Regions from separate parts of the Pantoea sp. B65 genome, predicted to be linked through region 2. Evidence: predicted binding sites of a transcription regulator. Region 2 holds the regulator's gene; the other holds the start of a gene.

The links. The regulator Fur, encoded in region 2, represses iron uptake genes when iron is present. The targets are predictions, from matches to a motif close to ATAATAATGAGAACNACTATCAA.
Region 1: JWF83_RS15875 (TonB-dependent siderophore receptor) is a predicted target of Fur. The motif match lies at 1,450-1,472, and genes of this name have one in related genera.

The regions. Positions count from the first base shown of each region.
Region 1 covers NZ_JAHXPU010000036.1:361,942-366,155, forward strand. The annotation lists gene treA (alpha,alpha-trehalase TreA) at 1-1,206, shown strand, start outside; gene JWF83_RS15875 (TonB-dependent siderophore receptor) at 1,570-3,690, shown strand; gene JWF83_RS15880 (GlsB/YeaQ/YmgE family stress response membrane protein) at 3,750-3,998, opposite strand; gene JWF83_RS15885 (DUF883 family protein) at 4,009-4,206, opposite strand.
Region 2 covers NZ_JAHXPU010000034.1:13,341-17,554, reverse strand. The annotation lists gene ybfF (esterase) at 1-679, shown strand, start outside; gene ybfE (LexA regulated protein) at 905-1,183, shown strand; gene fldA (flavodoxin FldA) at 1,350-1,880, shown strand; gene fur (ferric iron uptake transcriptional regulator) at 2,243-2,686, shown strand; gene JWF83_RS13670 (beta-N-acetylhexosaminidase) at 2,747-4,214, opposite strand, start outside.

The sequences.
Region 1 (4,214 bases), on a different contig from region 2:
GGCCGTTTCCGCGAAGTCTACTACTGGGATAGCTACTTCACGATGCTCGGACTGGCCGAAAGCGGCCACTGGGATCGCGTGCAGGATATGGTGGATAACTTCGCTTATGAACTGGACAAATATGGCCATATCCCCAACGGCAACCGCAGCTACTACCTCAGCCGCTCGCAGCCGCCATTTTTCAGCCTGATGGTCGAGTTACTGGCAAAACATGGCGGCGAACAGGTCTACAGCAAATATCTGCCGCAGTTGCAGAAAGAGTACAGCTACTGGATGGCGGAAGCGGATACGCTGAAAGCCGGTGAAGCCAGGATGCGCGTGGTAAAACTCAACGATGGCACCCTGCTTAATCGCTACTGGGATGCACGCGATGTGCCGCGCAGCGAATCTTATATGGATGATATTGCCACCGCCAACAAAGCGCCGGAACGCAATAAAGCCGAACTGTACCGCGATCTGCGCTCAGGTGCGGCCTCAGGCTGGGATTTCAGCTCACGCTGGTTTGATAAACCTGATGATCTGTCAACCATTCATACCACGCAGATTGTGCCGGTTGACCTCAACGCACTGCTGTTTCATCTGGAAAATACCCTCGCCCATGCCAGCAAAGTGGCGAAGCAGGAGGATGCCAGCCAGCGCTTTAGCGATCTGGCGAAAAAACGCCAACAGGCGATTAACCGCTATCTGTGGGATGAACAGGATGGCTGGTACGCCGACTATGACTGGAAGAAAAATAGCGTACGTAAACAGCTCACTGCGGCAACGCTGTTCCCGCTCTTTTTGCAGGCCGCGACCGATGATAAGGCCAGTCGCACGGCCGCTGCCGTGGAGAAACAACTGGTGAAAGAGGGCGGACTGGCGACTACTAATGTAAATAATGGCCAGCAGTGGGATGCGCCCAATGGCTGGGCCCCGCTACAGTGGGTGGCGGTGGAAGGCCTGAATCACTACGATAAACAGACGCTGGCGAAAGATATCGGCATGCGTTTCCTGAATAATGTACAGAGCACCTATGACCGGCAGCATAAACTGGTAGAGAAATATGTGGTTGAAGGTAAAGGTCTTGGCGGCGGCGGCGGCGGCGAATACCCGTTGCAGGACGGTTTTGGCTGGACTAACGGCGTAACGCTGAAACTGATGGATATGTATTGCCCGAAAAATATCACCTGTAATAACGTGGGGGATATCACGACAACCCACCCCTAAGCGCTAAAGTGATCCCGGGAGCCATGCTCAATGGCTCCCATGGCATCAACCAGCTTGCCGATAGATAAATTATTTTGATATAGCACCTCATCGCCTCCCTTTATCTCTCCTGATCCTTGCTGGTGCCGCATCAGCGTGACCTTTTGACACACTCCTGACGCTTTTTTCACGCCGAAATGCTAATTCCACGCTTTTATTGGGTTAATTCATTAATAAAATCAATGCTTGAAAGCGTAAACGAGAAAGATAATAATTATCATTAGAATTATTACAGTGTGTTTTATCTCACCAGTTATCTGCTCTCTGCCACGATTCACCTGCGACATTGTGGCTTTATAACAATGAAATAAAGGATCGGAAATAATGAGAATGTCTTTTACTTTGAAGCGTTCTGCTCTGCTATGTTCATTTGCCCTCTGCGTTCCAGGCGTCTCTTTTGCACAAGAGACGATGATCGTCAATGCTCAACCCGCAGAAACGGCTGATTCTCCTACCTCTGGCTATACTGCCACGACCAGTAAAGGGGCGACGAAAACCGATCGGCCGCTGATCACCACCGCTCAGTCAGTCTCCGTCGTGACACGACAGCAGATTGAAGATCAGGGCGCGACCAATCTTAATCAGGCGCTGAACTATACCCCGGGAGTCTTCACCAACTTCGCCGGGGCAGCGTCCCGCTTTGATACTGTCTCCCTGCGCGGTTTCCACGGTGGCGATACCGATAACACCTTTTTTGACGGGCTCCGGGTGATGAGTGATGGCGGCAGCCACAACGTCCTGCAGGTGGATCCGTGGTTCCTCGAACGCATCGATATTATTAAAGGCCCCTCTTCGGCTCTGTATGGTCAAACCGTACCGGGGGGGCTGGTCAATATGACCTCGAAGCGTCCGCAGTTCACAGAAGCGGGGCATTTTCGTCTGTCCGCCGGCACGCAGAACACCAAAGGCGGCGCCTTTGACTACACCAATGCGCTTAACGACCAGTGGGCATTTCGTATTACCGGTATGACCCGCAGCAGTGATACCCAGTACGATCATACCCGCGAAGAGCGCTATGCCATTTCACCCGCGCTGTTATGGCAACCCAGCGAAGACACATCATTATTACTGAAGGCTTATCTGCAGAAAGATCCTTCCGGCGGCTATCACGGTTCCGTGCCACTGGATGGCACCACCTATCCGCACAATGGCAAGACCCTCAGCCGCAGCTTCTATGAAGGTGAGAGTTCTCTCGACCAGTACAAACGTACTGAGCAGATTTATAGCTATGAGTTTGCCCATCGTTTTAACGAGACCTGGGCCTTCCGCTCCAACGCCAGCTATACCCATTCCAATATAAAGCTGGATCAGGTCTATCAGGGCGGCTGGCTCAGCGCGACCAGTGATGAGATGGCCCGTTACTATTCCGGTAACCGTTCCAGCCTGAATGCGATGGCGATTGATAACCAGCTGGAAGCCGATTTCGCTACCGCTAATCTGGAACATAAAGTGGTGCTCGGCGCCGAGTATCATCAGTATAAAAATGATATGTGGGATGGTCAGGCAACCGCCAGCAATCTGAATCCCTTTACCGGCGTTTCCGGCGGCACCGCACTGAATTTCTACAACGACGATGATGTCACCCGCCGCTATTACCAGACCGGCCTGTACCTGCAGGATGAGATGAAGCTGGATAAGTGGCATGTTGATTTATCAGGCCGCTATGACCGTATTGTTTCAAAGCAGGTAAATGATACCGATCAGACCTCACGCCGTCGCTCTGACGACCATGTCAGTGGTCGCGCATCGTTACTCTATGCGTTTGATAACGGTATTTCCCCTTACTTCAGCTACAGTCAGGCGATCACGCCGACCTCGCTGGAAGGGCCGGACGGCAACCTGCTGAAACCGACCACCGCCCGGCAGTATGAAGCGGGGGTGAAATATCAGCCAGTGGGTAGCGCGGATCTGTACACCTTCGCCGCTTATGATCTGACGCAAAAAGACGTTGCCAATCGCGACGTGGTGCAGGCGATTTATGTGCCCTCAGGCAAAGTCCATTCGCAGGGCATTGAGCTGGAAGCGCGCAACCAGATTACCCCACGCCTGAGCACCGTTGCCGGTTATACGCTGAACCATGTGCGCTTTAAAGATTCGGTTGATGGTAATAATGGCCATACGCCATACCTGACCCCCAATCAGATGGTTTCCGCCTGGGCGCATTATCAGTTTGATAGCGGGATTAGTGTCGGTACTGGCGTGCGTTACCTTGGCAGGCAGTGGGCGGATAATGAAAATACGACCCGGTTGCCTTCGGTTACACTGTTTGATGCTGCGGTACGCGCCGATCTCGGGGCGTGGGATAACCAGCTGAAAGGCGCCTGGCTGCAGGTAAATGCGAATAACCTGACCGATCGCGAATATGTCGCGGCCTGTTATGGCACCGGTTACTGCTATAAGGGTGCGGAGCGTACTATTGTGGCCACCGTCGGTTATGATTTCTGAGTATTAATCTGCCAGACAAAAGGGAGACATTGCGTCTCCCCTTTTTATCTCGCTGACAGTTAGCTTTTTACTTTACGGTAGATCCACAGCACCACAATGGCGCCAATCACCGCCACCACGAAGCTGCCGAAATTAAAGCCGTCAACCCGGCCAAAACCGAAGAAGGTACTGATCCAGCCGCCGACCACCGCGCCGACCACACCCAGTACCACCGTAATAATCAAACCGCCGCCGTCTCTACCTGGCATAATCCATTTCGCAATAATACCGGCGATCAGACCAAAAATGATCCATGAAAGAATTCCCATTTCCTGCTCCTTATTTTTTACTGATTAATACACCAACTACCAGGCCCAACGCCGCACCGATGCCAACGCCAGCCCATGGATTTTTTTTCAGATAATCACAGGACTCGCCGGCGACACTTTTCAGTTCATCACAGAGTTCACTGCCCAGCTCGCGGGAGCGTTCCTGCACCTGCTCAAGGTTGTTACGGGCTTCACGCTTTGAAAACATTACTCTCT
Region 2 (4,214 bases):
TGATAATCTCGGCGGACTGGCGCGCGGCCTGAAATCCGATCGCCCGGTATTGCAGGTTGACGTGCGTAATCATGGTCTGTCGCCGCGCAGTAACCAGATGAACTACCCGGCGATGGCGCAGGATATGCTGGACACGCTGGATGCTGCCGGGATTGATAAAGTGGCGATTATTGGTCATTCGATGGGCGGAAAAATCGCCATGACCCTCAGCGCGCTGGCGCCAGAGCGTATCGAACAGCTGGTGTTAATCGATATTGCGCCGGTGGATTACCAGACACGCCGTCATGATACCATCTTTGCCGCGATTAACGCCGTCACCGCTGCTGGCGTCAGCCTGCGCGCCGAGGCAGCGGAGGTGATGCGCAGTTATCTGGCGGAAGAGGGCATTATCCAGTTCCTGCTGAAATCCTTTCAGGAGGGCGAATGGCGTTTTAACGTGCCGGTGCTGTGGGACAATTACACCACCATTTCCGGCTGGGAAACCGTTCCTGCATGGCCGCATCCGGCGCTGTTTATCCGGGGCGAGCTCTCCCCTTATCTCGACGATATCCATCGTCAGGCGGTAATCGATCAGTTCCCGCAGGCACGCGCTCATGTGATTGCCGGCGCCGGACACTGGGTACATGCTGAAAAACCTGATGCGGTTTTGCGCGCAATTCGCCGCTTTTTTGCGCTTTAAAAGCAAATAGTTGCCGCCACAGTGAAATGATTGTCGCGACGACTTTCACTGGGGTATGATGGCGCGCTAAAATTTTGCCGCCGTTGGCAACACCGACCATTGGCTTGCCGCGGGCAAGATAATCAGCCTGGCGGGACGGTGTTATTTTCGACGGCAAACCGGCCCGTTTAGTCAGAACCCGCGTGGCGATTTCAGACGCTGACGCTCATTCAGTATCATGATTCTATGGCAAAAGAAAACACCGACCGCACGACGATCGATCTGTTCGCAGACGAACGCCGCCCGGGACGACCAAAAACCAATCCGCTGACGCGTGATGAACAGCTGCGCATTAATAAACGCAATCAGCTAAAACGCGACAAAGTTCGTGGGCTACGTCGCGTCGAGCTGAAAATGAACAGCGACGCGGTTGATGCGCTCAACCAGATGGCTGAACAGCGTAATATCAGCCGCAGCGAGCTGATTGAAGAGATGATTCTGGCGCAACTCCACGTCACCGGCTGATCGTCCGGCGCAGAAAAGTGGCGATAAACCGAGGCGTTGAACGCACAAAGCGACAAATCCGGCGGCATTTCAAGTTCCGCGCCCCGGTACTGTCTGCTATCATTGCCAGTAACTGTGTATCTGTAGCATTCACCATATCAATAAGTTTCAAGAGGTTATTAAGCTCATGGCAATCGTAGGCATTTTCTTTGGCAGCGATACTGGCAATACGGAAAACATTGCAAAGATGATCCAAAAGCAACTGGGGAAAGACGTTGCTGAGGTTCATGATATTGCCAAGTCTGCCAAAGAAGATCTTGAGGCTTTTGATATTCTGCTGCTTGGTATCCCGACCTGGTACTATGGCGAAGCCCAGTGCGACTGGGATGACTTTTTCCCGACGCTGGAAGAGATCGACTTCAACGGTAAACTGGTTGCGCTGTTTGGTTGTGGCGATCAGGAAGACTATGCCGAATACTTCTGCGATGCGATGGGCACCATTCGCGATATCATTGAGCCGAATGGCGCAGTGATTGTCGGCCACTGGCCGGTTGCAGGTTATCACTTCGAAGCTTCCAAAGGGCTGGCGGATGATGACCACTTCCTCGGCCTGGCGATTGATGAAGATCGTCAACCCGAACTGACCAGCGAACGGGTTGAAAAGTGGGTGAAGCAAATTTTTGATGAACTTCAGCTGAAAGAAATCATCGAAGCTTAGTATGACTGACGCAATGTGGGTGCTGGCTCACATTGAGTCAGCGGTTTTTCCTATAGAAATAATAGATACATGTTTGTAACTTTTACCGGCAAATCTGTACAATACCCCCATCGGTCACACTGCTATTGCCGTTTTCGAAGCATAGTGAAGGGGTTAGCACAGTATCTATCACAGGACAGACTCCGAGGCATGGACTTCTCACGGACGTAACTCATTACATCCTTCAGTTGTTGCACGCTCTCCATGCCGTTTTCATTTCGAAGCACGAGTTCTATAATGAGACGCAATAAGTTTTCGCGTTGACCGATGTTCAGGGCTTTTCAGCCACATTGTGACTAGCAAAGTAACAGGACAATATCCGCATGACTGACAACAACACCGCATTAAAGAAGGCCGGCCTGAAAGTCACGCTTCCCCGACTGAAAATTCTGGAAGTGCTTCAGGAACCTGAGGGCCATCACGTCAGTGCGGAAGACTTGTACAAGCGCCTGATTGATATGGGCGAAGAGATTGGTCTGGCGACAGTTTACCGCGTCCTGAACCAATTTGATGATGCGGGGATCGTTACCCGTCATAATTTCGAAGGCGGCAAGTCTGTTTTCGAACTTACGCAGCAACATCACCACGATCACCTGATTTGCCTCGACTGTGGCAAAGTGATTGAATTCAGTGATGAATCGATTGAAACCCGTCAGCGTGAAATCGCAACACGCCACGGTATTAAACTGACTAACCACAGTCTGTACCTGTATGGTCACTGTGCGCTGGGCGATTGCCGCGAAGACGAAACGCTCCACGACAAATAAATTATGCTATGCAGTAACTAATGACAAAACCGGTGAAACTTCACCGGTTTTTTTATGCCGCTAATCCATCGCCTGTGGCGCCTGCAGCTTCTCCACCCGGCTGTAACGCCCGCCATCGGCACTGGCGCTGCGCAACCACACTTCACTGCCGACGCGCGGCGGCAACTGCGGATCATAACGCTGCCATTGTTTACCGCCGTCGGTTGAAAACTCGATCCTGATGCCCGGCAGCGCGCTGTTTGCCTCCAGCACCCGATGATAAATGCGCCCTCCCGGCAGCGGCAGACGCCAGGCAATACCCTGCTTATCCAGTTTAGCCAGCTCACGCTGCCCGAGCAGATTAGCAAAACGTTGCCAGTCCTGACGCAACGCCGCGGTATCGACCCAGTGAGTTTTACCCTGCTGGTATTCGCGTCCGGGCTGATAGTCCAGTTCCCAGCCGGCACGATGCCAGCCACGCTCGGCAACCGACAGCAACCGCGGGAAAATCATCGCCTCCATCTGCCGATCGCTGCGTACCGTTTCGCTCCACAGCTGTGCGGAAATCCCCTGCGCCCCCGGCCACGGCTTAGCGGATTTGGCGCTAAAGCGGTTACCGTCACGATCGACCGAGGTTTCAGCATTTTGCGCCAGGTTATCCGGCGCGAAACTGAACATCTTACGCTCATCATTAAAGCGCGTTCCCCAGTAATAACCGGGCTCCAGCGGGTTCACTTCGTACGGGAAATCCATATACAGATAGTCAGGACTGGAAACCACCACCTCATAGCCCTTCTTCGCCCAGTCATTAACGCTGTCGAAACCGCCCCAGTACAGGGTATCCCAGAAATTCACCGTCACCTGCGGAGTGGCAAACGCACTGGCGTGAGCGACCGTTTTCAGCCCATCCTGCCATGCCTGCATATGATGAATCCCCTGCGCCTGCGCTAAACGGCTGACCTCAATAGCGAACCAGCCGGGCAAATCGGCAATGCTGGCCACCCGGCCCTGTTGCACCATACGCTGACAGACCGGCGAGCGCGCCCAGGGGTGATCCTCCTGCTGCCGATTGATTATCCCCTTCCCCGCTTCCGGGTGGCGACGGTCGGTATAACCTGGCCCCAGACGAATGTTCTGCGCCTCATCGCCGCCAAAGTGCCAGCGGGTTAATGGCTGCCCGGCCGCCTGATGCATGGCGCGGAATTCACCGATCACCTTAGCCACAAAACGTTTTGATGAATCCAGGCAGGGGTTCAGGTAGCTGGTGCGATCATAAAACTGCACCGAAGTGGTATTCGAGCTGTCGTCCGCATCCAGCAGCCGATACTCCGCCGCCTCAGCGGCTTTGCCCTGGCGCATTAAGCGCTGGTAGCGTGCTTCCATGGCGATCACCGCAGCGCGCGCATGGGCTGGCATATCCACTTCGGGGATCACCTCAATCAGCCGCGCGGCGGCATATTGCAGAATATCGATATAATCGGCCCGGCTGAAATAGCCGCTGCCGCTATTGTCGCTGTCGGGGCCGGAACCGAGCTGCGGCAGCAGACAG